One region of the Fibrobacter sp. UWS1 genome, then DNA from elsewhere that is predicted to be linked to it. Evidence: riboswitches for the same ligand, from Rfam matches in the RefSeq annotation. Region 1 holds a riboswitch; the other holds the start of a gene.
What was found. Region 1 has a riboswitch for thiamine pyrophosphate ahead of thiM (hydroxyethylthiazole kinase). Riboswitches for the same ligand answer to the same signal wherever they lie in the genome.
Positions count from the first base shown of each region.

Region 1 (15,946 bases):
GCAAAGAATAAAGCGATTTGCAGCAATAGATTAAATAGGTGCAGCCCGAACATGGCGGACATCAAATTTTCATCGGTCGCCGACACTCCTAAAATCTGAAAAACGTAGTGGACACCCAAAAAGGGAAACAGGCGCTGAATGCGAAATGCGTCGTATCCCGAATCCCAGAAATCAGCGGAAAAATTCTGCGCCACAGAACGGTAGAATTCGCCGTCAAAACCGGCACCGTTGTTGATCGGAATTTTTTCACCGTAAAGGCTTGCTCCAAAAAGGACAAGGAGCAATGCGACCATACAGAATTTTTTCATTTTGAACTCAGCCTCGATTTTAGAAATTTAACATTCCAACGCAATTTTCTATTTTTGTCCCCGTGATTCAAATTCAAAATATTACCAAATCTTTCGGGATTCAAGAACTTTTTAAGGACGCGAGCTTTTTGGTCGGGCCGCGGGAACGCGTTGGCATTGTCGGGCGCAACGGCAGCGGCAAATCGACTTTGTTCAAAATGATTCTCGGCGAAGAATCCTTGGACGGCGGAAAAATCGACATTCCCAAGAATTATACCCTCGGCTACTTGAAACAGCATATCGCGTTTTCGCACAAAACCGTACACGAAGAAGCCTGTTCCGTTCTGAAAAAAAACGAAGACGGATGGATGGACACGCACCAGGTGGAATCGATTTTGTTCGGTTTGGGATTCGATGCGGAATCCTTGCAAAAAGATCCGATGCTTCTTTCCGGCGGTTTCCAGATTCGGCTGAACCTCGCTAAAGTTCTAGCGAGCGAACCGAACGTGCTTTTGCTCGACGAACCGACAAACTACCTGGACATTATTTCGACACGCTGGCTCACGCGTTTTCTGCGCGGATGGAAAGGCGAAGTGCTGCTGATTACGCACGACCGCAATTTTATGGACAGCGTCTGCACACACGTCGTCGGCATTTACCGCAAGAAATTCCGCAAAATCCAAGGAACTGTAGCCAAATTCAAAGAGACCGTAGCGATTGAAGAAGAAATGGCGCAACGCACGCAGGAAAACGAAGCGCACAAGCGCGAGCAGCTGGAGCGCGTCATCGAGCGATTCCGTTTTAAGGCGAGCAAAGCGGCAATGGTGCAATCCAAAATCAAAGCGGTAGAAAAACTGGGAACGATAACCCGCCCGGAGCACGAACGCAATCTGGAATTTTCGTTCAACGAAGCGGGTTTTCCCGGCAAGCGCATGATGCAAATCAAGGATTTGCGTTTTCACTTTGACGGCGGTCCCGACCTCATCCAGAATTTGTCCGCGGAAATTTTCAAGGGCGATCGCATTGCGATTATCGGGCCGAACGGTCGCGGAAAAACGACCCTTTTGAATTTGATTGCCAACGAACTCAAACCCGTCAGCGGCGAAGTCGTCTGGAATCCGAACGTGCAGCTGAACTATTTCGGGCAGACGAATATCAACCGCTTGGACTTGACGAAAACCGTCGAAGAGGAATTGCAGTCAGCCATCACCAACGCCGAACGGGGGAAAGCCCGCAGCCTTGCCGGCCTGATGATGTTCAGCGGGGACGCCGCGCTCAAAAAAATCAACGTCCTTTCCGGCGGAGAACGCAGCCGTGTCCTTTTGGGAAAAATCCTCGCGACGCCCTGCAACCTGCTTTTGCTGGACGAACCGACGAACCACTTGGACATGGAAAGCATCGAAAGCCTGATCGACGCGTTGGAAGATTATCAGGGAACGGCGATTGTCGTTTCGCACGACGAAGAACTCCTTCACGCCTTTGCGAATAAGCTCATTGTATTTGACGGCGGGCGCAGTTTTGTTTTTGAAGGCAATTACGCCAGTTTCCTGGATAAAATCGGCTGGCAAGAAGAACGGGGCGAAAACGTTTCCAAAGTTTCCGTAGAAAAAAGCAACGGGGGATCTGCAAAGGCGGATATCCCTACTCCCAAAAGCAAGGAAAGCCGACAAGCCCGAGCTGCCTATATCGAAGAGCGGGCAAAAATTATCCGCCCACTGGAAAAAGAAATTCAAAGACTCGAAGCGGACATCCAAAAATCCGAAGAATCGGCAAAAAAAATCGAAGCCGATCTTCTTGCCGCTTCCGAAAAAGCGGACGGCGCACAAATTGCCAAGCTGGCTACAGCTCTCAATGCAGAAAAAGTAAAGGGCGAAGAATTGTTCGCCCAATGGGAAGAAACTTCTTTACGCTTGGAAGAAGCCAAAGAGAAGTATCCTCTATGACTTAAAACCGTTTTAAAAGCGAGCCTAACGGATTTTTGCCCGCTTTAAAATCGTTTCTGCTTGAAGCTGGGAAAGGGCGTCGATTAAAGAAACTCGAAAGCTTCCCGTTCCTTTGTCCGCTGATTTTTCATAAGCGATTTCTCCGGCAATTCCCATGGAAGAAACTCCCGCCAACGCCGCGACGAACATATCGTCCGAAGCACCTGCGTATGCGCCCGTAATCGCCGAAGTCATGCAGCCCGTGCCTGTCACCTTGGAAAGCAGAGCGACACCGTTATCGACTTTTGCCAAGCGGAGTCCGTCACTCACAAAATCCGTCTTGCCGGTAATCACGACAGAGCAATTTCTTTCTTTCGCTACTTTTTGGCAAATCGCCTGAGCATCATTTGCCGAGTCGCCTTCCGAAACATCGACTCCCTTCGTCGAAGCCGAAACGCCAGCGACAAAAGAAATTTCCGAAAGGTTCCCGCGCAAAATGGAAATTTTCAATTCCTGCAAAAGACGTTCCGTCGTCTTGTTGCGAAAAGCCGAAGCTCCCGCACCGACCGGGTCAAAAACAATCGGAATATTCTTTTCGTTCGCCGCACGCCCCGCGGCAATCATCGACTCAACCGTTCGGGCATTCAACGTGCCAATGTTTATCACCAACGCCGAAGAAATGGACGCGATATTTGCCGCTTCTTCTATCGCATCCGCCATGATCGGCGAAGCTCCAATGGCAAGTGTAGCATTCGCCACGTCGTTCACCGTCACATAATTGGTGATGTTGTGAACGAGGGGAGATTTTTCTCGCATCGCTGTATTCAATTTGGCAAATGCTTGCAGATAAGACTTGGTGTCTTCCATTATAACTCCTTTTTCGCTGGCATTACCCAGTTCAAGTTCGCGGGTCGAAAATCACATTTTCCTCTCAGCCGGTTGCACCAGCTCCCCGGGGGATTGTTCAGGCTTTCCGTTTGTAAAAAGCCGACACAAATATAGAAAACGACCGGCGAAAAAGAGTTCCTTTATTTTGGGTACTTATATACAGATTTGCTCGTAATCGCTTCGCGCAAGTTAGCGGTTCGTGAGCTTCGATTAGTTCGACAAGCTCACAAACCAAAACTCAGGAACCGCCTGCCGAAGGGCAGGGACCGGTTGAGAGTTGGAACTGAAAACTAATAACTGAATTCCCCTTGCGAAAAAGAAAACTCCCGCTTTGAAACAATTTTCATTGCGGGCATTTTGCGTAGAATTGTATAGAGTTTCTTTATTTTTCGGTCTTTCGACGAATGCCCCAGCTGCGCGTCACCTCTTTCTTTTGCGCATCGCCACCCAGAACGCCGATTTTCAAATCGAGCTTGGTGATGTAGGCTCCCGTAGAAACCAAGCGTCCTTTATTGCTGCGCATATTCCAAGCCAAATAGATGTAACCCGGATTTTGCGTGCAGTCGCCGCCAAAGATTTCGTCCGTGCAAAGAAGTTTTCCCTTTGCCGCATTCACATACACTCCCAAATTCGTGTAGAATGTCGCGTCGTATTTGACGTAGAGGCTTTCGGGGCTTGCTCCTGTCGATGCCGCCAGTTCGCCCAAGTCATAACGAATCAGGAATCCGGGCAGCCCGACTTCTTTTTCCATGCGTTCATAAGCGGAACCCAAAGCGACTTTGCGCGGAATGATCGTCTCCGCCTTTTCATACTCCGCAAGCTGTTCCGGGTCGGCTTCAAAAAGCTTCGCCGAAATAATATCGATGTATTGTTCGCCGACGATGCGAACCCAGCGGTTATTTTCCGCCGCCGCATTATTCGACAAGTCTTTTATTACCCCCGGAGCGAAGCGAATGCTGTCCCCCACGGAAGGAAGCGTCCCGTTTTTATTTGAATAGAAAACTTCATAGCGGGCGGTTTTCCGCGAGCCGGAAACCGGGAAAATATTCTGCGAACTTTCCAAGCCGTTTCTCCACGCTTTGAATTCAAAGATCGAATCCAACTCGAAGCTGTTCGAATCCACCGCTTCGCTAAAAACAATCGCCAGCTGGTAAATGTTTTCGCTTTTCGGGGTCACTATCGCATTGGTTATCACAGGTCCAATCCGGTCGTGAATTTTTCCAGAGACCCGGAAGTCCAACGTGTCCGTGGCTCCTGTCAAAGTGTCCGTCACCGCCTTGCGGAAAAGGCTAGAATAGCTTCCCGCATAAACCGATTTAGAAGTGTTTCCCGTAAAGAGGAACGACAGCAGAGAATCCTTTTCAAAAACCAGAAGCGAATCCCGGTAACGATGCTTTTCCACACTAGCGCGGTCGTTGCCGTGCCATGTCGAATCCCCAAACAGCCACGCAACCGAATCGGGCACATTGTCATCCACAATCGGCTCTCCGTAAGAAAGCACAAGACTGTCAGCGATACCGTCTCCATTGCGGTCGCGCATATAGCCGCCATTCGGAACAGGGACAGGCGGTTTTTCCAGCTGGATGTTCGACCACGTCAAAATGTTTTCATAGGCGGGTCCCAAAAGCTGAAAGCTACCGTCCACGACTGCAGCCGTCCCCATCACATACAGCAAAGCGCGTCCGCCGACAATTTTCACGGAATCCACAAAGCCGCCCGCTTCATCGGAAAGCACCAAAGAATCCGGAGTCAAAAAAGCCAGAGTTCCGTCACAACCGCTATCGCAAAGAGCACCCATGTAATAAGCCATCACGCGGACAGGGTAGGGAATAAACGCATACTGCCCCAAGCGAACGGAATCCGGGCTGATTTCATTCCACAGCGAATCGGCAAAGACCAGCGTCGGCAACGGATACTCCGGCACCGAGAAATGAATCGAGGAAGCCTGAGACAAATCCGATTCCAAAAAGAAGAAAAGCGTGTAAGAACCCGGAGGCAACGTCCTGGATCGCACAATCGCCGCCGTATCGATGGAGAATCCCGCCATCGTTTCCGAAACCAGAATGCCGCCGTAATTCAAACCGGGAACCAGCGTGTCTCCGTCATCGGGCAATCCCTGTCCCATCAAAATGAACAACGACGGTGCAGGAATCGTATCCACTTTCGCTACGCTGGATACGTCGCAGCTCAACGATTTATCGACAAGCATCTGCCAGATTTCGTATGAAATCGTGCCGTCCTTGGTCGGAATTTCAACAGGATAGTAGGTTTTTTCCGTTTCCAGATTGATGGAAGTGCGCATTTTGAAGTTGGAACCAGTCGCATTGCGCTCCGAGAAGAAAATGCGGAAAGGATAGGTTTCGCCTTCAATCAATCCCAGCGAATCCAAATCGACTGCGCCTTCGACAGGGCTGTGACAACCGCCGATATCGACCACCAGCCGATTGTTGATGAACACCCACACATCGTCGTCGCCGCGGAATTCAAAATACTGTCCCTTCACATATTGGAACTGCGCCGAAATTTTCATCGAAAAGCTGTAATTGTGTTTGCAGCCTTGCACGTCCCAATCGAATTTCGGATTCTTCACCGTCTTCGCCGAATCCAAGTATTCAAAATCGTCCAGCGGATAAAATCCCGGATTCACCGGGTCGTTGCAGCTGCCCGCTTCCGTAATGTCCGCAAGCCAAAAGCCTTCTTCATCCAAAGCCAAATCGATGTCCCGGCAAGTCGCATTCGTATATTTGTTTCCCGCCGCATCCGTCGCCAGCGTTTCGGGAACAAACCACCTTTCAATTTCATGCGCCGCCGCACACTGTCCCCACGGATAAAGCAAGGAATCCATCCGGGCAGGCAGACCGTCCACCAGCGTGTCCCGCACCATCCCGCGGACGTGCCCCTGGCATTTCTGGTTTGTCTGGAGGGTTCCCGTCGAATCCAGGAACGTTACCGAAGTAAAGGAATTGCCGTCGTAAATGCCGCCGAAATCCACATCGACATCGTTCGGGTGCGATTCCCCCGCCCAGTCGATAAGCATCGCCGAAATTTTCATCGTCGGGCAAATTCCCAAGCGTCCCGGAAACTCGGAATAAATCTGCGGCTTGCTAGCGCTCGTCGGATAAGGCAAAACCCACGCCATATCGGAAACGGCAAATACCGAATCCAGCGAAATCGGATCGCCTTCTTTAAGCCCATTCGCCGTATAGCGTTCAAAACCAAAAGTCTGCTTGAAGAGCACGCTCCAATCCGTCACGTGCTTGTAATAAGAAGCTTGGTACCAGCCGCAGGTATCCTTCGAGAAAGGACCCATTTTCACCGTATCGCTACCGACAAGAAGGGACGGCGTCATGTTGTCCCACGGACTCATCACCCGCACAATTTTCCGTTCCAGCGGCGCAAAGGAAATGTCCAATTGCCCGTTCACGCTTGTCGAAGTAAAAAGCCACGCTTCGTAAACACCCGTCGGGAAAAACTGCGAAATCGCCGGTTTCTCGGAATCCTTAAAATACACGACCTGCGGCCATTCGTTTTGCAGCCGATACAAATTCACCGTCGTCCCCGACGAAACCCACTCCGCTTTTGACGTCACCGAAGTCGGGAATTCGTAATGCCACCAATACGGATACTCGCCCGTCGAATCCATCGCCGTCGGATTGTTCAAAATGTTGTTGCCCACCGAAATAAAGAGCGGCTTGTCGCGGAAACTGGTATTCGTCCGCCACGGATGATAAACGTGAAGCACTCTCGTCGAATCAAAACATTCGCCCAGCGAACCCATTTGAGCGGAAACCGTCAAATCGCCCAGCGTTCCATCCACATAGACCGTGTCATTTGCCGAAAGCGCCAGCGACAAATCCAAAGTCCCCTCTGCAGGAGCCGTCAAATAAGAAGCATGCATCCGTTCAAAATACGCCGTTTTCAAAACGTTCGACTTCAACATCGCCGGCGTAATCGCCCCATAAAACCATCCGCACTGACTCGCATCATCCACGGCAAAGCGCATCATCACGGAATCCGCACCAAAAATCATCCGAGGGAGCGCCTTATTGCCCCAAGGGCTTTTGAACCAGACGACTTTAGAACCGGGCGCGATAAAACTTTTCGTGTAGCCGCCGTCCGCATCCGTCCAAAACCAGACCTCCGTATCGCTCCCGAAAGTCGAAGACATCTTGAACGCATACGCATTACCCCCGGCATCTTTCCACGGGACGCAATTGTTGTTATTGTAATTCCAATCCGAAGAATCTGGGCACGCCTTTACATCAAAGCTCTGCCAGTCCTGAAAATCGCCAACGGACTTGTCCCATGTATAAACAAACCAGCCATCGCCTTCAGAGGCCATTTTCGTCACCGATGTCGTTCCAAAGTCGGGATTATAACTCGTCGTCCCGCCCAAAATATGCAACTGATACGACGCTTTCGCCGCATCATTTCGCCACGGAAATTGAATATGAATCGTCAAAGCCGCCTGCGACGCCGAAATCAGGCACAGCAAGGCAACGCAAAATAAGCGATGCAAACGCATCCTGCCCATAAACACTCCTTTTCAAACACTCGCACCAAAAATAAATTTATTCGCCTATGCGCTCTGTAAATAATTGCAAAACCTTCCGGAGCAGGGAATCGCGGCACGAGAAAAGCAAAATGCGCCAAATGGAGAAGCGAAATGCGCTATCGTCGGAACGCCAGCCACACGACAATTCTTCTTATTCAGGATTTCATTTTCCGGACGTTGCGGCAAAATGCTTCGCCCTTTGCCGCCGCTCTCTGGCGTTATCGGCGGGAAAAAGCAAAAACGTCCCGCCCATCCGCCGTCCGTTCAGCCAAATTTCATGAAATTTGTCCGAACCCATCCGGGCTGCGGTCGCTAACGCAAAATTCGACACTCCAATCCCCCGCAAAATCATCCTCTCGAAAAATTAAGATTAACTCTTGACAATCTTTTTTTTTATTACATTATATAAAACAACTGAACAAAGAGGTTCCAATGAAAAAAATTCCCATCCTCCTTCTTGCCCTATTCATCTCCGGCTTTTTCATCGCCTGCAAATCGGATGAAGAAAGATGTCGAGATGGCGACCTAAACGCCTGTTCTAAAGTTTTAGTCAAAAAAAGCGTCAAAGCCCTCGAAGGCTTAAAAAATGAATTCAGCTTTTAACAGAAGGAGTCCCATATATGAAGAAAATCTTTATCTCTGCTCTGATTCTGACCTTCGCTGCGTTTTTTGCGCGGTATTGGTTCAACGCCAAAAAAGAACTTTCCATTTCCAAAAACAATACTCATTAGGAGAAAATCATGGCTGCAGCCTCCCTTGTCCTCAGCATCCTAGCCCTCATTTTCGCTTTTAGCCTCGTCTATGGATGGCTTGGTTTAATTTTGGGCATTCTAGCAATTATTTTTGCCGTCCTCGGGAAGAAATCGCTAGAAAACCAAAACAAATCTACAGGTGTCGCCACCGCAGGTCTTGTTATGGGAATCATCGCAACCTCTATTTGCGGAATCACATGGGGATACTGTGTTATATGCGCCGCCATTTTGTAGAGCGCTTTCTTATTCCTTTCGCCAGTTAAGAACCTTAACTGGCTTTTTATTTTCATTCTCTATCCTCCAAAAATTGACCGTTCATGTTACCCTTTCTTTCCATTGGCAGCTTAAACATCCCTTCTTACGGGATGTGCATCGTTTTCGGTATCATTCTGGCGTCCCTTTGGGTAAAAATCGACCCACATTGGAAGGACATCGACTTTGATTTTTTCATTCTGATTTCTGCCTGCATTTTTGGCACAGGCTTTTTAGGGGCAAAAATCGCTTTTATCCTCGTCTCCTTTCCCTTTTCTTTTCAGGCGTTCCTTTCTTCTTTTAGCGCGCCCGGAGGCTTCGTCTTCTACGGCGGACTTTTGGGTGGTGCACTTGGTTATTTAATCGGGATCAAAATATCCTGCCAGCGGAATGCGGATTATATCAAAATTTATGCAGTACTGATTCCGTTTTGCCATGCATTCGGGCGTATCGGGTGCTATCTTGCCGGTTGCTGCTACGGGAAACCTTACAGCGGATTCCTCGCGATTCCTTCTGAAAATGTAGCGTTTGGGAGGCCAGAAGACATTTCTTATTTTCCCATTCAGCTGGTCGAAGCTGTATTCCTTTTCGCCATTTCCGCATTCATCTATTTTTTTACATCGAAATACCAGCAAAGCCGCATGGCGAACTCCGCAGCAAAGAACGCCAACCCGTTTTTCATCTACCTTTTTCTCTATTCGCTAATCCGCTTTATCCTGGAATTTTTCCGGGGCGATTCCGTCCGCGGGATTCTTTCCTGCGGGCTGTCCATTTCGCAAGCCGTCAGCCTAATACTATTTATTCTGTCATCCTCCTACATTCTTTTCAAAATTTGGCTGGAATTCTTTGCGGAAAAACAATGCATGTTCTATAAAAATTTTTGGGAATAGGGGAAAACCCAAACGGGAACCGAGCGGGAGGGCTTCCCGGGGCGGCAAGGAACGTCGTCTTTTCGTTTTAAAACAAGGAGGGCCCCCGCGCGGATGCGCAGGGGCCCGTGGATCCGGCGGCGACCTACTCTCCCGGGCCCGAAGGCCAGGTACCATCGGCGACAGGTGGCTTGACTTCCGTGTTCGGAATGGGAACGGGTATGACCCACCGTCGATGACCGCCGAAATTGAAAACTCTCAGTACGGGATCCCAGAAAAGGAAAGTGCGGGGCGCGAAGCTCCGAACGGGCGCCTGCAGGGACCAAGCCGCCCACGCGCGGCAAAGCCACATCGCCGAAAAAAAAGGAAAAGCCTCACGGGCTATTAGTATCGCTCGGCTCAACGCGTCGCCGCGCTTACACCTGCGACCTATCGACGTCATCGTCTATGACGGCCCTTCAGGGGGTTGCCCCCGCGAGACCCTATCTTGGGAACGGCTTCACGCTTAGATGCTTTCAGCGTTTCTCCGATCCGCACATGGCTACCCGGCGGTGCCGCTGGCGCGACAGCCGGTACACCAGAGGTGCGTCCGTCCCGGTCCTCTCGTACTAAGGACAGGCTCCCTCAAGTCTCGTACGCCCACACCGGATAGGGACCAAACTGTCTCACGACGTTTTGAACCCAGCTCGCGTGCCGCTTTAATTGGCGAACAGCCAAACCCTTGGGACCTTCTCCAGCCCCAGGATGCGACGAGCCGACATCGAGGTGCCAAACCTCCCCGTCGCTATGAACGCTTGGGGGAGATCAGCCTGTTATCCCCAGAGTACCTTTTATCCATTGAGCAACGGCCGTTCCACGCTGTACCGCGGGATCACTAAGCCCTACTTTCGTACCTGCCCGGCGTGTCCGCCTCGCAGTCAGGCTCCCTTTTGCCTTTATGCTCTGCGCGCGATTACCGACCGCGCTGAGGGAACCATTGGATGCCTCCGTTACCTTTTGGGAGGCGACCGCCCCAGTCAAACTGACCATCAGACACGGTCCCCCGCCCCGGTCAGGGGCGCGGGTTAGGCCTCAAGCCTTGCAAGGGTGGTATTTCAAGGGCGGCTCCGGAAGGGCTGGCGCCCCGCCATCAAAGCCTCCCACCTATCCTACACATCCAAGGCCTAAAACCAATGTCAAAATTCAGTGAAGGTTCATGGGGTCTTTCCGTCCAGGTGCGGGATGCCGGCATCTTCACCGGCACTGCAATTTCGCTGAGTCTCAGGAGGAGACAGTGCAGAAGTCGTTACACGATTCGTGCAGGTCGGAACTTACCCGACAAGGAATTTCGCTACCTTAGGACCGTTATAGTTACGGCCGCCGTTTACCGGGGCTTCGGTTCAGCGCTTCTCCTCGCGGATGACGCCTCCCGTTAACCTTCCGGCACCGGGCACGTGTCAGACCATATACTGCCCATTGCTGGTTCGCATGGCCCTGTGTTTTTGGTAAACAGTCGCTTCTGCCATTTCTCTGCGGCCTCCCTCCGCTCGCCCTGCGCGGGGTCACGGAAGGGGGCTCCCCTTATCCCGAAGTTACGGGGTTAATTTGCCGAGTTCCTTCTCCTGGGTTGTCTCAAGCACCTTGGGCTTCTCGCCCCATCCACCTGTGTCGGTTTACGGTACGGGCTCCCTCTCGGCTCCCTTAGGGGGTTTTCCCGGCACCGGCTGGGATCTCTCGGGCTCGGGCCGAAGCCCTCCCCCGGTCCGGAGTCTGGGGCATGTGGAGGGGGGATTTGCCGCCCCTCCGCCTTGCGCTCCTTCCGCGGCGTCCATCTGCCGCTCGATCCTGCCCGATGCGTCGCCCCGTCGGTCGTATCGCCTCGAAGGAGGCCGGGGACTCTTGACCCCGTCTCCATCGGCTACGCCTCTCGGCCTCGTCTTAGGTCCCGGCTGACCCCGGGAAGATTAACTTTACCCGGGAAACCTTGGATTTTCGGTGCGCGGGCTTTCCACCCGCGTTTTCGCATACTCATGCCAGCATTCTCGTTTCCGGTACCTCCAGCGGGCATCGCCACCCGCCTTCCCAGGCCTGCGGAACGCTCTCCTACCGCTCCTTGCGGAGCCCACGACTTCGGTGACGCGCTTAGTCCCGATAATTTTGGGCGCGGGACCGCTCGACCAGTGAGCTATTACGCTTTCTTTAAAGGATAGCTGCTTCTAAGCTAACCTCCTGGCTGTCTGAGCAGTCCCACATCCTTTCCCACTCAGCGCGTACTTGGGGACGCTTAGTCGGTGGTCAGGGTTGTTTCCCTTTCGTCCGCGGATCTTATCACCCGCGGGCTGTCTGCCGCGAATCGGTGCGCCGGTATTCGGAGTTTGGTTGGGTTTGGTAAGCGGGTGTGCCCCCTAGTCCATCCAGTGCTCTACCCCCGGCGGCCTGTCGCGACGCCATACCTAAATATGTTTCGGAGAGAACAAGCTATCGCCCAGTTTGATTGGCCTTTCACCCCCACCCACAGCTCATCCGAACACGTTTTAATGTATATCGGTACGGCCCTCCACGGGGTGTTACCCCCGCTTCAGCCTGGCCATGGGTAGATCACTAAGGCTTCGTGTCTGCCGCGTACGACTGGACGCCCTGTTAAGACTCGCTTTCGCTGCGGCTCCGGCCCTTAGGGCCTTAACCTCGCCGTACACGAGCAACTCGCTGGCTCATTAAACAAAAGGCACGCCGTCAGGAGGATGAATCCCCCCTCCGACTGAATGTGCGCACACGGTTTCAGGCTCTGTTTCACTCCCCTCTCGGGGTGCTTTTCACCTTTCCCTCACGGTACTCATCGCTATCGGTCATTCGCTCGTATTTAGCCTTGGAGGGTGGTCCCCCCGGTTTCAGGCAGGGTTTCACGTGCCCCGCCCTACTCAGGATGCTGCCAAGCGCCCTACCAGGTCCCTACAGGCCTGTCACCTGCTGGGGGGGGCTTTCCAGCCCGCTTCGGTCCCCGGATGGGCGTCACGCGGCAGTCCTACAACCCCGGGATCGCTCCCGGTTTGGGCTCCTCCCCGTTCGCTCGCCGCTACTTGGGGAATCTCGGTTGATGTCTTCTCCTCCAGCTACTTGGATGTTTCGGTTCGCTGGGTTGGCTCCCCGTGGCCTATGTGTTCGGCCGCGGGGTGCCCGGGTCGCCCCGGGCGGGTTGTCCCATTCGGATCCCCGGGAGTCAATGGCTCCGTGCGCCTCGTCCCGGATTTTCGCAGCTTGTCGCGTCCTTCGTCGCCGACGAATGCCTAGGCATCCCCCGTGTGCGCTCTCTCGCTTAATTCCTCGTTCCAGCGATATAGCTCTCGCCTCGCATGAGCGGCTCGGGCCCCGTCTTCTCGACGCCCTCGCTCGAAATTGCTTCGCTTCTCGCTTGTTTCTATTCTCTGGAATTGCTTCCCGTACTGTCAAGTGGCTAACCAATTCAAAGATTGATTATTCAAAAACTTATTGCTTCAAAGAGTATGGAGCTAAGGAGACTCGAACTCCTAACATCCAGCTTGCAAAGCTGGCGCTCTACCAGTTGAGCTATAACCCCACGCTTTTCAGCGAATGGGCCTGAATGGACTTGAACCATTGACCCCCGCCTTATCAGAGCGGTGCTCTAACCAACTGAGCTACAGACCCTAGACTCATTGAAATGCTTAGAGATGTACTTGGTGACGCCGAGTCGAGGCGTGCCGGTAGCGGCCCTCTCGGAACCGCGGTTTACTCCTTAAAGGAGGTAATCCAGCCGCACCTTCCGGTACGGCTACCTTGTTACGACTTAGCCCCAGTCAAAGGTCTTGCTTTAGGCGCTGGCTCCCTTGCGGGTTGGCATCGCGACTTAGAGCACTCCCTTCTTCCATGGCTTGACGGGCGGTGTGTACAAGGCCCGGGAACGTATTCACCGTGGTGTGCTGACCCACGATTACTAGCGATTCCAGCTTCACGGAGTCGAGTTGCAGACTCCGATCCGAACTGAGGGCGGCTTTGGGGATTGGCTCGGCCTCGCGGCCCCGCTGCCCATTGTACCGCCCATTGTAGCACGTGTGTGGCCCAGGATGTAAGGGCCATGAGGACTTGACGTCATCCACACCTTCCTCCGGGTTGTCCCCGGCAGTCTCTCCAGAGAGCCCCCTTGCGGGCGGCAACTGGAAACGTGGGTTGCGCTCGTTGCGGGACTTAACCCAACATCTCACGACACGAGCTGACGACAGCCATGCAGCACCTGTGCGAACCGTTGCATTGCTGCAAAACGGCGATCTCTCGCCGCGGCGATTCCATGTCAAACCCTGGTAAGGTTCTGCGCGTTGCGTCGAATTAAACCACATGCTCCACCGCTTGTGCGGGCCCCCGTCAATTCCTTTGAGTTTCATACTTGCGTACGTACTCCCCAGGCGGCATACTTAACGCGTTGGCTGCGGCACCCCGGGTCGCCCCGGAACGCCTAGTATGCATCGTTTACCGCGCGGACTACCAGGGTATCTAATCCTGTTTGCTACCCGCGCTTTCGAGCCTCAGCGTCAGTAAGTCCCCAGCCGGCTGCCTTCGCCATCGGTGTTCTTCCTGATATCTACGCATTCCACCGCTACACCAGGAATTCCGCCGGCCTCTGGACTACTCAAGGCCGCCAGTTCGCTCTGCGGGTCCGGGGTTGGGCCCCGGGATTGCACAGAACGCTTGGCGGTCCGCCTACGCTCCCTTTACGCCCAGTGATTCCGAACAACGCTCGCACCCCTCGTATTACCGCGGCTGCTGGCACGAAGTTTGCCGGTGCTTCCTCTAATGGTACATTCAACGCCGCCGTGGCGACGCCTTATTCCCATCCGACAGTGGTTTACACACCGAAATGCTTCATCCCACACGTGGAGTTGCTGCGTCAGGGTTGCCCCCATTGCGCAATATTCCCTACTGCTGCCTCCCGTAGGAGTCTGGGCCGTCTCTCAGTCCCAATGTGGCCGATCGCCCTCTCAGGCCGGCTACCGATCGTCGCCTTGGTGGGCCGTCACCCCGCCAACTAGCTAATCGGACGCAAGCCCATCCCGCATCGATGAATCTTTCGTCAACGCCCCATGCGGGGCGCCACGGCTCCCGGCATTAGCCGCGCGTTGGCACGGTTGTTCCGGAATGCGGGGCAGGTTGCTTACGCGTTACTCACCCATTCGCCGCTCGGCTCGGCAGCAAGCTGCCGTCCTCGCTCGACTTGCATGTATAAGACACTCCACCAGCGTTCGTTCTGAGCCAGGATCAAACTCTTCATTGTTTTATAAGGTCTGTCCGGGCACGCTCTCTCTTTCCGTCAATGTTATTGACCGGAGCATCACTCAAGCACATCTCCAAATCCTTCAACGAGCACCCGGCCTCTTCGGGGCGGGCGTCCCGGACTTCTCGACCGGAACGACGCCAATTATAGAAATTCCTCGCGAACCGTCAAGGGGTCCTGGGCATTTTTTCCCGGCTTTCACGCTTTTTTTTCGCTTGCAATATGAATTCATTGAGTAACAACCGCAAAAATTCACTTTATGCACAAGATGTTCACAATCTAAATTCTCTTTTCTTCATTTTCTTTGAAAACTTTTTCTGAAACGAGGGCTTTTTCTCCGCATGATTCTCTCTATAGATGATAAAAACTCCCGATCAAAAGGCTTTTTAGCCGTCTTGTTTCGCATGACAAATCAGTGTCCGTCCGCAAATCCACCATCATTCTGCCAAATTTTTCAAATCTGCACCCAAAGACCGTCTCAAAAAATGGCTTTGATAAAGTGCTTCGACAAGCACACCAACCAGCGGCAAGGGAGAAGTGATTAGTGATTATTTCCCAAGACTCATAAGCACCTCGCAGCCCGCGAGAAAATTTCATCTTATGAAAAGAAATTTCTGCTTTGAAAAGAAGTTCACATTTTAAAGAAAAACTTAACGGCGAGTATTTCGTAGGCGGATTTTCGTCGCTAACGCGACTTAGGTTTGTAGTTTAACTTGCGTATAAATATACTCTAAAGGGGTCATAAAGTCAAGCCTTTTTCGAGGCCTGTTGTTCAGTTTATCCTGTATCCAGCGAACTTTCCGGGGAGAGATTCCCTTGAACGACTCCTTCTTGGGAAGATATTGGCGTATTAGACCGTTCATGTTCTCGTTGGCACCGCGCTCCCAGGAGTGGTACGGGTTCGCAAAGTAGTAATCCGCCTTCATAGCTTTCGCTATTTCTGCGTGACAGGCGAACTCCTTCCCGTTGTCCGAAGTGATTGTGAGAATCTTGACTTCGAACGTTTTCTCAAAGTCCTTCAGCGCCCTCACAAGCGTTCTCTTCAGGTCTTTCGCGTTCTTCGTCGGAAGATACCTTATCAGGCTGTAATTCGTCATCCTGTCGTTGATCGTGAGCAGGTTCGCGTCATGGTCCGCGCTGTTTATCAGGTCTATCTCGATG
Region 1 covers NZ_NSGW01000001.1:2,021,951-2,037,896, reverse strand. The annotation lists gene BGX14_RS08850 (hypothetical protein) at 1-308, opposite strand, end outside; gene BGX14_RS08845 (ABC-F family ATP-binding cassette domain-containing protein) at 371-2,230, shown strand; gene thiM (hydroxyethylthiazole kinase) at 2,255-3,076, opposite strand; TPP riboswitch at 3,069-3,174, opposite strand; gene BGX14_RS08835 (fibro-slime domain-containing protein) at 3,480-7,631, opposite strand; gene BGX14_RS08830 (hypothetical protein) at 7,816-8,004, opposite strand; gene BGX14_RS15545 (hypothetical protein) at 8,085-8,255, shown strand; gene BGX14_RS08825 (hypothetical protein) at 8,452-8,694, opposite strand; gene BGX14_RS08820 (prolipoprotein diacylglyceryl transferase) at 8,722-9,546, shown strand; rRNA gene rrf (5S ribosomal RNA) at 9,658-9,772, opposite strand; rRNA gene BGX14_RS08810 (23S ribosomal RNA) at 9,889-12,825, opposite strand; tRNA gene BGX14_RS08805 (tRNA-Ala) at 13,006-13,078, opposite strand; tRNA gene BGX14_RS08800 (tRNA-Ile) at 13,094-13,167, opposite strand; rRNA gene BGX14_RS08795 (16S ribosomal RNA) at 13,258-14,785, opposite strand; gene BGX14_RS08790 (IS30 family transposase) at 15,481-15,946, opposite strand, start outside.

Region 2 (15,946 bases), 2.0 Mb from region 1:
CATCCAGGACTTAAAACGAGGCATGATTTTTCGCGAGACATTTTATACATCGCCTCAAAAACGGGAAACCTGGAATATGCGCGTGATTCACCCGGATCCTTTTTATTGCGGAGAGACCAATTCGCAAAGCATTTCCATGCGCATCGAGGGCATCGGAGGCTCAATGTTGCTGACCGGCGATTTGACCAAGGAAGGCGAACAGACGATTCTGCAAACCGACATCCCTTTGAAAAGCGACGTGCTGAAATTGGGGCATCACGGTTCAAAGACATCCAGCTCGGTCGCCTTTTTGGAAGCGGTAAATCCCGACATCGCTATCGCATCGAACGGAAGAAAAAATCGGTTCCGGCACCCGCACAAAGAAGTGGTGAACCGACTGGACAGTTTAAAAATTCCCCTTTTGAACACTTCTGAAAAAGGCAGCGTTTTTGTACGATTCAATGCGAACGGCTATCAAGTCCAAACTTCGCTGTAGTCATTGCCGTATGCAAAGGGAAGAAGGGTCAGCGAGGAGTGAGTAGTTAAGAGAACTTAAAATGGAGTGTATAGGAGAAGCGGCTGAATTTTCTCCCAACTTTCCACTTTCCTCTAACCACTGATCACTAATCTCTAACCACTCCTAACTCCCACTTCCCGCCAACTCTTGTACCATTTAACGAACTTCTAAAAGGTCTCAAGAAAATCCATGCACCATTTGACAAAAGCCGACTTTGCGTCGAAACAGGCATTTTTCATTTAGTCGAAGCTCCAAAATGCAAAAAAAATGCCTTTGTTCATTTAGTCGAAAACTCAAAATGCAAAAAAAATGCCTTTGTCCATTTAGTCGAAGACCCAAAATACGAAAAAACGACTTTGTTCGTTTAGTCGAAGACCCAAAATGCGAAAAAAGGCCTTTGTTCATTTAGTTGAAGCTCCAAAACGCGACAAAATGCCTTCGTTCATAATCACTAAGTTGCCACCTCAGCCGTTTTCCGACAAATATGATCACCCCATCGCCAAACAAAAGCGTGGCGGGGGATAGGGTGAAGGGAAAAGGGGCTGCCCATGAGTCTTAAGAGTTTTACTCTTTTAGACGAATTGTCCCAGGAAGGGAGCCTTCGCAAAAGCGTGCAAGGCGAATGTTGCGCCGCAAGCTTGCTTGCAGGCATTATCTTCGAGAAGACTAGTAATATTCGTCATTGCGTACCCACCAAGGAGAAAATCAGTCATATTTGAAAGCGACCGTCACCCCGAACCCCAAAGGGGTTATACGACACTTGTCAATTTATTGACTTAGTGGAGTTATCCTCTATGTGGATATACGACACTTGGTAACTTTGTTACCTTAGTGGAGTTATACTCGAAGTGTAGAAGCAATCCTTTCCCGCAGCCAGGATTGCCACGGCTTTGCATCCCTGAAACTGGGAATCTCCGATTCCGTAGTTGAAGTATCCCTGCAAGGGACAATTCGTCTAAGGGAACAAGTTCCCAAGACTCATGGGGCTTTGCATCCCTGAAACTAGGAATCTCCGATTCCGTAGTTGAAGTATCCCTGCAAGGGACAATTCGTCTAAGGGAACAAGTTCCCAAGACTCATGGGTAAGCGAGCACCTCGCTGTCTGCGAGAAGAAATTCCCCTTGTGAAAAGAAGTTCTTGTTTTAAAGAAGAGTTTACTTTGTGAAAAGAAGTTCTTGTTTTAAAGAAGAGTTTACTTTGTGAAAAAAAGTCCCGTCTGAAAAAGAGTTCACCTTGTGAAAAAGAATTTCCCGCTAGAATAAATGACCAGCCTTCGTCACGACGAGAAGAACGCAAAGCGGCAGAAAGCCGTCTCTCCCAACTTTCCACTTCCCTCTAACCACTAATCACTAACCGTGGTTCGACAAGCTCACCAACCGGTCCCTGAGCCAGCCGAAGGGCGCTAATCACCAACTTCTTTTTCCGCGCGGATGACGCCGAATTTCCCTTGAAAATAAATGCAGTCCACGATTTGAAATCCACTCTCTTTCATCCAGTTGATTTCCTGCGGAACGGAACATTCCCTGTCGAGTTTTTTCCTTTCCATCCAGCGGCAAAATTCTTTTTCGGACAAGCCGGAAGCCCGGATTTGCTCCGTCCAATACTTATCCGTCTTTCTGTGGATTGCATCGTTTTCCGAAGAGAACTGGTCGTAATTTACAAAGACGCCTCCCGATGAAAGGGAGTCGAAAATCATTTTGAAAAGCGACTTTTTTTGGGCGTGTTCCAAATGGTGAATGGATAAAGCGGAAATGACCAAGTCGGGCGAACCCGATGGCAATTTTTCCGAGTAATCCGCAATTTCGTATTTCACATTCGGCATTCCGGCAAAACGTTTTTTCGCCACATCCATCATCTCTTCGGCAAGATCGACTAGGACATACGACGATGTGGGAAAATGCGGCATCCAAAAGGATGGTAAAATTCCCGTTCCGCTTCCCAAGTCAAAAATCAACGAAGGATTTTTCTCCAAGGATTTCGCCACGAAGTCGGTGGATGCGATGTAATAATCGTCAAAACACGGGATGAATTTTCTGCGGTTTTCGTCGTATTCTTTGGCGATTAGATTAAACTGTTCCCGAATGTTCATTTAAAACCCATACAATGGCATTTTGAATTCGTGTAAAATATATTCTTTGTTAATAGTGTCCGCTAAAAGTTAATCAATTTCGTAGAAAAGTTATAAAAAAAGACGGTTCCCGATAATCGAGAGCCGTCACTTTTGGTATCGTTTTAAATAACCACAAATAAAAGGAACCAAAAGCAGTATGAAAGATAGCAACTTTAGCGGACAGCCGGTATTTTCCCAGATAATGAAGCTTATTCCCAAGAACCTTGTCCTGTCCCTATCTAGACAGAACGGCGGGGAACGCTATGTCAAGAAGTTCGATGCGTACCAGCATTTGCTTGTGCTCTTGTTTTCCGTCATGGAGCAGTACAAGTCCATCAATCAAATCTTGCTGGGGCTCGAAGCGGAATCGAGACGGCTAGTCCACGCCGGACTTACGGAGATCCCCAAAAGAAGCACATTCGCTGACGCGAACGGACGGAGACCGGCCGCGATATTCGAACGGCTCTACCATGAGTTGCACAAGAAGTACGAGCACTGTTTAGCGGACAGCCGGGACTATTTTTGGTCCAAAAGGCTTTATGTCATGGACTCGACGACTGTCTCCCTCTTCACCGACGTGATGAAGGGTGCCGGCAGGAACCCGAAGCTGGGCAAGAAGAAGGGCGGAGTCAAGGCGCACACCGTGATGAAGGATTCGTCTGGAGCGCCGGAGTTCGTCATCGTGACCCCGGCAGCGAAACATGACAGCACTGAACTCAAGAAAGTCAAGCTTCCCTCGGAATCATTTCTTGCTATAGACAGGGCATACATCGACTACAAGTTGTTCGAGAGCTTCTCCAAAAAGAAAACGACCTACGTGACCAGGATGAAGAAGAACCTCAAGTACGACCATGTGTCGGACAACCCCGTTTCAGACAACATACTTCGGGACGAGAATGTCCAATTTCATTTTGTCTCCCGCAAGAAGGAGCGAGTTCACAGGGCCCGCATAGTCGAACATTATGTCGAGGAGACGGGAAAGACATGGCGGCTGCTTACGAACAACAATGAACTTCCTGCCAAGGAAATAGTCGAAATTTATCGAAGACGCTGGCAGATAGAAACCTTCTACCGCAGTCTCAAGCAGAATTTTCCGCTTCATTTCTTTTACGGAGACAGCGAGAATGCGATCCGGATACAGATCTGGATAGTAATGATAGCTAACCTGCTGACAGCCATTGTTCGTGCGCAGACAAAAAGGAAGCTGAGTTTCTCCAGCACGGTTCTGCTGATACGCCAGTGTGCAACCTACTACGTAGACCTGTACAAACTCCTGGAATCTCCAATAAAGGCTGTAAGGGATGCATACGTCGGTGGACTCGCTCCACCGCAATCACAGCAGTCATTCCTGTCCCAACTGAACTGAAGGGGGCTCGTATTTTGAAACAAGTCCCGTTTTCCTTGAAAACGGGACGTTTTGGGGATTATGAATTCATGAATTAAAGTTTAGCGGATAACAATAATTCTTTGTACATTACGCCGTCAATTCGCAGCCTGCATCGGTCGATGACAGAGTCCTTTTTTGCCGCTATACTTATCGCTTGGATACACAAAAACGCCCCGCAGATCGCGGGGCGTTCCTATACTCTTTAGAAAAGGCTATCCAATAAAGAACATTTCTCCGTAGCCAGGAATCGGCCACTGGGATTCGGGAACAATCCGTTCCAGAGCATCCACGTGCTTACGCACGTTCAGCATTCCTTCCAGTTCTTTCGCCGTATCTGCACTGTCGATAGCGGCTTCCAGCTTTTCGATTTCCGCCGTCAGAGCTTCTACTTCATCGGCGGCATTCTTTGCCAATTTGGAAACTCCCGAGTGCGCAAATGCCGAAAGAGAGGAAGCCGATTCCGCAAGTTCCACCGCGTAGGAGATGCTTTCCGGAAGGAACATCGTCTTCGCCATCTGACAAGCGCAATTCGCTTCGAGAGCGACAACGGCTTCGTATTTTTCCTTTTCTATGACGTAACGGCTTTCCAGTTCCACTTCGGAAAGAACGCCATAGTCCTTATACAGCTTGACCACCTTCGGATCGCGATACGCTTCAATCGCATCAAGCGTCGTCTTCAGGTTCGGAAGGCCTCGGCGGGCCGCTTCGGCTTTCCATTCTTCACTGTAACCGTTTCCGTCAAAGAGGACCCGCTTGTGTTCCTTGATTTCCTTTTGCAAGACGGATTGCAGGGCAGCATTAAATTCCGTACCCTTCGCCGTCAGGGATTCAATCTGGTTCATCACATCGTCCAAGGCCCAAGCGACAATCGCGTTCAATGCCGTATTCGCCGTGGAGCAGCTCTGTTCACTGCCAACGGCGCGGAATTCAAACTTGTTGCCGGTAAAAGCAAATGGACTTGTGCGGTTGCGATCGGTCGCGTCCTGCGGCAGTTTCGGGAGAGTGGAAACGCCGATTTCGATTTCCCCGCCCTTTTTAGAAGACGAAGGCGTACCTTTTTCCAGCTGGTTGATGATGTCGGTCAGCTGATCGCCGAGGAAGATGGAAATAATCGCCGGAGGCGCTTCGTTCGCGCCGAGACGGTGATCGTTGCCGGCACTTGCCACGCTGGCGCGGAGAAGCGGAGCGAAAGTATCGACGCCCTTGATAATCGAAACGAGAACCATAAGGAACTTCGCGTTTTCGTGCGGAGTCTTGCCCGGAGAAAGCCAGTTCTTGCCGTCGGGCCCCGTAATGGACCAGTTGTTGTGCTTGCCGGAACCATTCACTCCATCGAAAGGCTTTTCGTGAGTCAGGCAGACCATGCCATAGCGTTCCGCCACATTCTGCAGAACTTCCATCGTCAGCATATTGTGGTCCGAGGACAAATTCTGCTCTTCAAAAACCGGAGCCAATTCGAACTGCGCCGGGCTGACTTCATTGTGGCGAGTCTTGGCGGGAACGCCGAGCTTCCAGAGTTCGCGATCGACTTCCGCCATAAACGAAAGAACGCGATTCTTGATTTTGCCAAAATAATGGTCTTCCAACTGCTGGTGGCGAGCTGGGCGAACGCCAAAAAGCGTGCGACCGGTCTGAATCAAATCCGGACGCTTGCTGTAAACTTCGGCATCGACCAGAAAATATTCCTGTTCCGGTCCGAGAGTGGCGAAAGGACGTTCCGAGCCTTCAATGCCAAAAAGCTTCGCCACGCGATGAATCTGCTTGACCAGAGCCGTCTGCGAGCGAAGAAGGGGCGTCTTCTTGTCAAGCGCTTCGCCATGATAGCCATAAAAGACGGTGGGAATGCAGAGAACGGCAACGCCGTCATTGTTCTTCTTGATAAAAGCGGGAGACGTCGGATCCCAAGCCGTATAGCCGCGAGCTTCAAATGTGGCGCGAAGTCCTCCCGACGGGAAGCTGGACGCATCCGGTTCGCCCTGAGTCAATTCCTTGCCCGAAAAGGAAGCGACAACGCCACCCTCGCCATCGGGATTGAAAAAGGCATCGTGCTTTTCCGCAGTCGTGCCGGTCAGCGGCTGAAACCAATGCGTAAAATGCGTAGCACCATGATCCATCGCCCAGGTCTTCATGCCTGCCGCCACTTCATCCGCAATAGACGGATCGAGGGCGGAACCGTTCTTCATCGTGGCGAGAAGGCTTTCGTAGGTCTTGTGTGAAAGATACTTCCCCATCGTTTTCGCACTGAAGACGAGGCTGCCGAATTCATCTTGAATACTCACTGTGTACTCCTTATGGTTGTTTGCCCGTTCTTTTGCAAGAACCATGCCAATTCATCAAATAGGCAAAATTTCAAAAATTTCACAAAAACAAGCAAACAAACCACACTTTTTTGTCTTTTTTGTAGATAGAATATAGCAAATCTGTCGCATTCTTTTTAAAATTCTCCAAAATTCCCCAAGCTGGCTCGATAAACAAAGCTCCCGGTTTCTAAAAAATTGTCCAGGAGCTTTACAAAATTGCAACAAATCGTTTTCGCTCGCAAGTCTTCCTTGTCAAACGTCAATCTAAAGCGAAGTCGATTCTCGTTACAACACGGACTTTTTTTATCGTAGGAGTGTTGTCGTCCCTATCCTCTATGGAAAAAACGCCTTGAGACGCTTCTCGGATGTTGCCGATTTTGCTCTGCGAATCCTTGGCGAAATTCTCCGCCGCTTGGCGCGCGTTCCGGGTAGCCTCCCCTATCATTTCCGGCTTGATGTCATTTAAACCGGTAAATTCATAACGGGCAAATCCCGAATTGACAAGAATCTCTTTCCCTGCAAGGACGGCAACTTCCATTTGAAGGTTCCGCACCAGTTCCACTTTTGACGATGCGACGGTAATCGTCGAGGTCATGGTGTAGCGAAATTCGGGACGTTTGCTCTGATCCCGATAGCGGTCCGCATAGGCATCTTCAATGCTTTGGGCGTCAATCGTAATATCTTCCCGGGGAAGCCCCCTTTCCATAAAGAATTGGACGATGATGGAATCCTTTTCCCGTACTTTGTGGTAAAGAGGGACAATTTCGTTGCCCAGTTCCGAAAAACTGACCGACCAGAAGACCTTGTCGGCAGGAACTTCCCGCTCCGCCAAGCCGCGCACCGTCACGGAACGATCTTTATTTATCATTCGACAAAAACCGTTATAGGCAAGGATTCCCGAAAAAATCACCGCCACCGCAAGAATCAGGGTTTCTTTAATTCGACTCTGCATTTACTTCTCCTTTTTTGAGTTTTCACCATCGCACAAACAGGCAATCTCCGGAAGCGCACGATATTTTCCGGCGTAATCCAGACCGTATCCGACCACAAACCGGTTTTCGATGGTAAAACCGGCGTAGTCCACGGCGAAATCGACTTCTCGACGGCTGGGCTTGTCCAGCAGGGCGCACGTCCGCACCGAAGCCGCTCCGCGGCGGGAAATTTCTTCCGCCAAATTTTTCAGGGTATGTCCCGTGTCGAAAATATCATCGACCAGCAAAACGTTTTTGCCCGCAATGTCCAAGTCTTCCAATCCGTTTACCGAAAAAGAAGAGTGTTCCGTCCCATTGCCATAACTGCTCGCCCGCACAAACTGAATCCGCAAATCCGCAAGACGCATCGCCCGAGCCAGGTCTGCAACAAAAATAAAGGAACCAGTCAAAACGCCGACAAGCACTTCGACCTTTTCCTTTTCGGAAATTTCCTGCGCCAGTTCCGCGACTCGCGCCTGCAAAGCTTCGCAGGAAATCAAGGTTTTCAACCGCATCGCATTTCCATTATTTATACAGCAAATTCACGCCGCAGAAAATCGCGCGCATATTCGCCTTGAGAGTATCGCTAGAAACACCGCGGCCTTCCACCTCCCTGTCTCCGGCTTTCAGCACAATACGGCTGAGCCCGCGACCCGCCCAGAGTTTATCCTGTTCGGGAACGACCAACTGGCGATATTTGACAAGTTCCACCGGCATTCCGATTTCCCGCATGAGCATCATGGCCGCCTCAATGGGACCTTCCGCCATCACGGACTTGACCAGCGATTCGCCATCTTTTTTGAAATGGAAAATAAAGCGGTTTTCGTCCGGAATCACTTCGATGTTGTTGAAAATCAGACGACCGTTCACATTCACCATCCGTTCGCGGAAAATATCCAGAACGCGATCCGCCGGAAGTTCGCCTTCCTTTTCGCTGACGACCTTCAAGACAGGCTGTAAAGCCGCCGCCTCGGCAAGAGACAGTTTATAACCGAATTTAGTGATAATTTCGTACACGGCAGTCCGACCGCTCTGACTGGTAAAGCTCAACGAATCGTTCTGCGTTCTGCCGATCATGGAATAATCAATAGGACGGTAGGCACCCTTCTTCATTCCTTTCGTCTTGCTCGCGCCGTCCTGATGAATGCCGCTGCGGTGAACAATCGCTTCCGCACCAATCAAAGGCGCCCGACTGTAGATGCTGATTCCGGACCACTGCGAAATGAGAATCGCCGTTTCATAAATCCGTTCGAGATGAATGTCCACGGGAGTTCCCGAATTGGCCAAAGCGACCACCACTTCGTAAAAATTGGTGTTGCCGCAGCGTTCGCCCAGTCCATTCAACGCGACTTCCAGCTGGGTCGCTCCCGCATAGAAGCTTTCTACAGTCGCCGCCGTCGCCATGCCCAAATCATTATGGCAATGTACGGAAATCGTCACGTCTTTCGGCAAGGCTTCGCAGACTTGCTTGACCTGATTGACATACAGGAACGGACGGTAGCGTTCCACCGTATTGGGCAAATTGATGGTCGTCGCCCCGGCTTCCACGACGGCTTTCAATTCGTCAATCACAAAATCCATATTTTCGAGACAATCCCCAAAATGCTCCACGCTGAATTCGACATCGCCCTTATCGCCCACCAGAGACTTGGCGAGTTTCACGCAAGAGACCGCGCGCTCTTTCACCTGTTCCGGGGTCATGTGCAGCACATATTCCATCGAAAGCGGGCTTCCCGCCAAAAAGGTGTGGATTCTGGGATGCGGAGCGTATTGGATGGCTTCCCAGCACCGCTGAATATCGCTGGGGATGCAACGTGCCAAGCCGGAAACCACAATTTTCTGCGCCTCTTCATTCCCTTCTTTCGCCATTTGCGCTGTCAGCATCGCAAGTTCCTTGCACGATTCAAAGTCCATTTCGGAAGATGCCGGAAATCCGACTTCGGCACCTTGGACGCCGAGTTTCAAAAGCTGCAAATACACGTCCTTTTTCTGGGCGTTGTTCCAGGGATTCGGAAGGGCCTGGTTGCCATCGCGCAGAGTCACGTCATAAATAAAAGGTTTTCTTTGATTTTGTTTCGATTCCATTTTGTTCTCCTTGCCCTTCGCATTGACGAAAGCATGGCGTATTTTTATTCAAAAATAACAAAGCCCGCGTCAATGAGAAGCGGGCTGTCGTATAAACAGATATGTAAAAAGCTCGCTTCAGTTAGAGCGTCCCAATAGAAGGCTAGAAAGTTGAAGTCGAGTGCTTTTACAATTTTGCATACCGCTAATATATAAAAATTCATCCATAATGGCAACACTTTTTTTATAATTGTGTTCTCGGGGAGCTGGAACCATCCGGCTGAGAGGAAGGTAGCATCCTTCGACCCAAACACCTGATCTGGATAATGCCAGCGTAGGAGACATCATGATCGGAAAAGTAAACGACGATTTTTTCACCCAATCCATTCTTTCCAAAACCGGCGCCAAAAACGCCAAAGTGCTCATCGGCCCCGCCATGGGCGTGGACTCGGCAATCCTTAAAGTGCCAAACGGCTATATGGCGATAGCGGAAGACCCTATTTTCCCGTCGCTCCGAATGACGCCCAAGGATTTCGCCTACGTCACGGTCCACATCGGGGCAAGCGACGTCGCCGTCATGGGAATCAAGCCGCAACTGATGACGTATTCCCTACTTCTGCCGCCGGATACGGAACAAAAGTACATCGCCGAATTGATTTCGGAAATCAGCGCGGAAGCCACCCGACTGGGCATTTCCATTGTGGGCGGACACACGGGATATTACGGAGCGGTAACGTGCCCCACCATCGGCGGAATCACCGTCTGGGGAACCGGTAAAAAATTCGTCTCGCCGCGCGGTGCCAAAAAAGGCGACGACTTGATTATCACTAAAGGAATCGCCATCGAAGCCGCCGCCCTGCTCGGTTTTGAACTCGGCGAAGCGCTTCGGGGAAAACTTGCCGAGCGCGAAATCCGGAAAGCCGCCAAGCGCATTCGTGAAATTTCCGTTGTCAAAGACGCGGAGATTTCCTCGAAATTCAAAGGCGTCCACGCCATGCACGATGCGACGGAAGGCGGAGTCAAGCGCGGAATCTGGGAAGTCGCCGAAGCCAGCGGACTCGGAGTCGTCATCGATGCGGACAATTACAAAATCCCGGCGGACATTCAAAAAATCTGCGCCATATTCGGCCTGAATCCTTGGGAAATCATCAGCGAAGGCACCCTGGTCATCGCCGCAGATCCCAAAGAGACGGCAAAATTGCAAAGGGCTCTCGCCAAAGAAGGCATCCCCAGTGCCCGCATCGGTAAATTCACCGCCAAAAAATGCGGAAGAAAATTCATTTGGAACGGCAAATCCGAAGACTTCGCTCCCCCATCCAAAGATTTTTTCTGGGACGTTTTTTTCCACGCCAATGAAATTCTTTCCCAAGGCGACCTTCGGAACGGACTTTCCGAAAACGACAGGCTGTGCAGAAACTTGAACGCCACCGTCGAATCTTTAAAAGCGGCGAACATCTACAAAATGCTTCCCGAAATCGGAACCAATATCGGCTATACCGTCCACGGAAATACCAACGAAGACGTCTGCGCGATTCCCGGTCGCCTTTTCCGGGTGGACAACGAAACCTGTTCCGTGCGCGAAGCCAAAATGGGAATCAGCCAATATATGGCGGGCACGCTTCTTGCCATTCGGAAAAAATTTCCCCAGGCCCAGTGCGTCGCCAACTTCCGCAGCAACGAAAAAATTCTGGCCGCCGTCAAAAACAGCAAATTCCACACCGTCGCCATGCCCACTCCAAAGAATTACTGGCAACGCGGAAACGACTACGACCGCGATCTAGAAAGCGTTCTGAACCAGACCGACAAAATGCCGGACGTCATCACCATTCCCGACCGGATCAATCTGGAAAAATTGATTCTTGTGGTCGGCTCCTCCTTGGAAGACTTTGAAAAGAAAGTTCTGCAAATCCACAATCGCATTTAAACGGAGACGCTAAAATGAAAAAATCCAACTATCTAAAATTATATCTGGTGACCGATTCCGGGCTGGCACTCGGCAGATCCGTCGAAAGCGTCGTCCATGAAGCGGTGCGCGGAGGCGTAACCGTAGTCCAACTGCGAGAAAAAGAAGCGTCCTCTCGGGATTTTTACAACACGGCGCTTCGGGTCAAGGAAATTCTGCGAGGCACGGGCATTCCCCTCATCATCAATGACAGGCTGGATATCCTCTTGGCGGTCGATGCCGACGGCCTGCATATCGGGCAAAGCGACCTCCCTTACGAAGTCGCCCGTAGAATTCTGGGTCCGGATAAAATTATCGGACTTTCCTGCGACAACGACGAACAGCTTTTGAAAGCCAACCAATACGAAGACCTTGACTATGTGGCAGTGCAGGCCTACGGAACCCAGACAAAAGCCGAAGCCGACCACCCGCTCGGTCCCGAAGGCGTTCTCCGTTCCAAACAGCTGACCCGGCATCCCCTGGTAGCCATCGGAGGCATCCACTTGGAAAACGCCGCAGCCATCAGCGCAGCCTATGCCGACGGTATCGCCGTCGTTTCCGAAATCATGAGCGCGGCCGATCCACAGAAAGCGGCAGCGAATTTGCTCCAAGAATTCGAAAAAGGACGAAAATAAAAAAACGCTTTCCAACTTCCTTCACCGCTCAACCGTTTCAAAATGAAACGTTCGTTGAAACAAATCGCCTTTTTACTTTCATTTTGCGCCGTTTTTAATGGAAAATCAAATTGGCACGATTCTTGCATACTTCCGAGCGGTTGAAAATTCAACAACGAGGTAACAACTTTATGATTAAGCCACTTGCAGACAGAGTTCTCATTGAACCGGCCCCGGCCGAAGAAAAGACCGTCAGCGGTCTCTATATTCCGGACAACGCCAAAGAAAAGCCCATGCAGGGCAAGGTGATTGCGGTTGGCCCCGGCAAAAAGGACGAAAACGGAAAATCCATTCCGATGGAAATCAAGGTCGGCGACCAAGTTCTTTACGGCAAATACAGCGGAACGGAAGTTTCCGTCGAAGGCAAGGATTATCTGATTGTCCGTGAAAGCGATGTATTCGCGATTCTTTAACAGGTAACAAGTTTATTTAGGAGAAGACAAAATGGCAAAGCAACTGAAATTTGATGTCGCAGCCCGCGAAAGTTTGATGAAAGGCGTTGACCAGCTCGCCAATGCGGTCAAGGTCACTCTCGGTCCCAAAGGACGCAACGTGATGATTGGCAAATCCTACGGCGCACCGACCGTCACTAAGGACGGCGTTTCTGTCGCCAAGGAAGTCGAACTTTCCGACACATACGAAAATCTCGGAGCCCAGATGGCGAAAGAAGTCGCGAGCAAGACCAGCGACACCGCCGGCGACGGTACGACAACCGCAACGGTTCTCGCCCAGGCAATTACCCGCGAAGGGCTTAAGAATGTTGCCGCCGGCGCCAATCCAATGGACATCAAGCGCGGCATGGATGCGGCCGTAGCCGCCGTCATCGAAAAACTCGACAAGATGGCCGTCAAAATCAACGGCAAGGAACACATCGCTCAAGTAGCGACCATTTCGGCAAATAACGATTCCGAAATCGGAGACTTGCTCGCCGACGCCATGGAAAAAGTCGGCAAAGACGGCGTGATTACTTTGGAAGAATCCAAGACAGCCGAAACGACCCTCGAAGTCGTCGAAGGAATGCAGTTTGACCGCGGCTACCTCTCCCCGTATTTTGCGACCAACACGGATACGATGGAAGTCAATCTGGAAAACCCGTTCATCCTTCTTTATGACAAGAAAATTTCTTCGATGAAGGACCTTCTCCCGATTCTGGAACAGGTCGCCAAGCAGGGCAAATCCCTTTTGATCGTCGCCGAAGATGTCGATGGCGAAGCTCTCGCCACTCTCGTCGTGAACAAGATTCGCGGAACGCTGAAAGTCGCCGCCGTTAAGGCTCCGGGCTTTGGCGATCGCCGCAAGTCCATGCTTCAGGATATCGCGATTCTCACCGGCGGTGCCCTCGTTTCCGAAGAAACCGGCGCCAAGCTGGAAGACGCCCCGATTTCCGTTCTCGGTCGCGCCAAGTCCGTAACGATTACCAAGGACAATACGACCATCGTCGAAGGCGCAGGCGATGCCGCCAATATCAAGGCGCGCGTAAACCAGATTAAGAAGCAGATCGAGACGACCACAAGCGATTACGACAGAGAAAAACTGCAAGAACGCTTGGCAAAACTGGCTGGCGGCGTAGCCGTCATCAAGGTCGGCGCTGCTACCGAAGTCGAAATGAAAGAAAAGAAAGACCGTGTCGATGACGCCATGCACGCGACCCGTGCCGCTGTGGAAGAAGGCATTGTTCCGGGCGGTGGCGTGGCTCTCATCCGTGCGGCCAATGCTATTGACGCACTCAAGTTCGACAATGCGGACGAACAGACCGGTGCGAAGATCATCCGTCGGGCGATTGAAGAACCGCTCCGCCAGATTGTCAAGAACGCAGGTCTCGAAGATTCCGTGATTGTGAACAAGGTGAAGGAAGGCAAGGATGGCTTTGGCTATAACGCCAAGACCGACGCTTACGAAGACCTGATTCAGGCCGGCGTCATCGATCCGACAAAGGTGACGAAGACCGCACTCAAGAATGCAGCTTCCATCGCTTCGATGCTTCTTTCTACCGACTGTGTCATCGCCGAAAAGAAAGAAGACAAACCGGCTCCGATGCCGCAGGGCATGGGTGGCGGAATGGGCGGCATGATGTAATCCTTACGGATTCTGTCCGATTCTAGACAAGGCGTCGCTCAAGCGACGCCTTGTCGTTTTTAAATGTTTCAAAATAGAACGAATTTTTCGGGAAACGACGTTTTTTCAGCACAAATAGCATTGGCATACATTTTGCTTTTACTTATACGCATTCATACAAAACGCACCATTAAAAAGGCAAATCATGTCCGAAGAAAACAAAACACAAGACCCTCAAAACGACGACATCATGAAAGAGGCTGAAGAAATTCTTTCTTCCGAACCCCAAGACGAAGTTTCCCAAACGACGCCCGAACCATCTGCAGCGGAATCCACAGCAGAAACTTCTCCAGAACAACCTGCGGAAGAAAAGGCTCCCGAATCTCAAGCGGAAGCCGAAATCGAAAGCCTAAAATCCCAGCTGAACGAAAGTAAAGATCGTTATGTGCGTTTAATGGCGGAATTTGACAATTATCGCCGCCGGACGGCCAAAGAACAGCTCGACATCATTGAAACAGCAAATGCCAAGCTCCTTGAAAAGCTCTCCGAAGTCCTCGACAATTTCGAACGGGCGTCCCATCCGGATAACAACAAGCAGAAAGACTACGATTCCTTTGCCAAAGGAATCCAGATGATTCACGACCAGTTTGCAAAAATCCTTTCCGATGCAGGACTAGAACAGCTTGATCCTGTTGGAGAGCCTTTTGACCCGAACATTCATGAAGCCCTGATGAACCAGCCGTCCGATACCGTGCCCGAATCCCATGTCGTGCAGGTTTTTCAAAAAGGCTACCGGCTGAAAAACAAGCTGCTCAAAACAGCCAAAGTCATCGTTTCTTCCGGCCCTGTTTCAAAATGAAACATTTTCAAACGAGTATGGCGAAAATGAATGAATTTCAACACTTTGAAAAAATGGCACAATTTTTGCTTTAATAGGCGCAGAAAATTAAAGGAGTATCTACAATGAGTAAGATTATCGGTATTGACCTCGGAACGACCAACAGCTGCGTTTCTGTCATGGAAGGCGGCAAGCCGGTCGTCATCGCCAATGCGGAAGGATTCCGCACCACCCCGTCCATTGTCGCTTTCGGCAAAAACGGCGAGCATCTGGTTGGCCACGTGGCAAAACGCCAAGCTATCACCAATCCGGAAAACACAGTCTATTCCATCAAACGCTTTATGGGTCGCCATGCAGGCGAATGCAGCGAAGCCGAAAAACACATGCCCTACAAACTCGTCGGTTCGGGCAACGATCTGGTTCGAGTGAAAATCGGCGACAAGGAATTCGCTCCGCCAGAAATTTCCGCGATGGTTCTTCAGGCGATGAAGAAAACCGCCGAAGACTACTTGGGACAGCCGGTAACGCAGGCGGTTATCACGGTTCCCGCCTACTTTAGCGATTCGCAGCGCCAAGCGACGAAAGATGCCGGAAAAATTGCCGGCCTAGACGTTCTCCGTATTGTGAACGAACCGACAGCTGCCGCGCTCGCCTATGGACTGGATTCTAAAAAGAGCGAAAAGGTCGCCGTGTATGACTTGGGCGGCGGAACTTTCGATATTTCCATCTTGGAAATCGACGACGGGATGTTCAGCGTGAAAGCGACAAACGGCGACACGATGCTCGGCGGCGACAACTTTGACGAAGTGATTATCGACTGGATCAACGAAGAGTTCAAAAAGGAAAATCCTGGCATTGATCTGAAGAGAGACAAGATGGCTCTGCAACGTTTGAAAGACGCCGCGGAAAAAGCCAAGATCGACCTGTCCGCAACGACTTCGACCAATATCAACTTGCCGTTTATCACTGCGGACGCAACCGGCCCGAAGCACTTGGACTTGACCCTTACCCGCGCCAAATTCGACCAGATTACGGCTGACCTTGTAGAACGCACCATCGGTCCCTGCCGGAAATGCCTTGAAGATTCCGGTCTCAAGCTCTCCGACATC
Region 2 covers NZ_NSGW01000001.1:34,016-49,961, reverse strand. The annotation lists gene BGX14_RS00225 (DNA internalization-related competence protein ComEC/Rec2) at 1-475, shown strand, start outside; gene BGX14_RS00215 (trans-aconitate 2-methyltransferase) at 1,899-2,585, opposite strand; gene BGX14_RS00210 (IS4 family transposase) at 2,764-3,972, shown strand; gene BGX14_RS00205 (glutamine synthetase III) at 4,206-6,317, opposite strand; gene BGX14_RS00200 (SIMPL domain-containing protein) at 6,553-7,245, opposite strand; gene hpt (hypoxanthine phosphoribosyltransferase) at 7,246-7,779, opposite strand; gene leuA2 (2-isopropylmalate synthase LeuA2) at 7,790-9,349, opposite strand; TPP riboswitch at 9,578-9,686, shown strand; gene BGX14_RS00185 (thiamine-phosphate synthase family protein) at 9,675-11,252, shown strand; gene thiE (thiamine phosphate synthase) at 11,267-11,905, shown strand; gene groES (co-chaperone GroES) at 12,076-12,357, shown strand; gene groL (chaperonin GroEL) at 12,389-14,020, shown strand; gene grpE (nucleotide exchange factor GrpE) at 14,205-14,858, shown strand; gene dnaK (molecular chaperone DnaK) at 14,963-15,946, shown strand, end outside.
Region 2: it holds a riboswitch for thiamine pyrophosphate, as region 1 does, so the genes downstream of both, BGX14_RS00185 (thiamine-phosphate synthase family protein) here and thiM (hydroxyethylthiazole kinase) in region 1, are expected to answer to the same signal.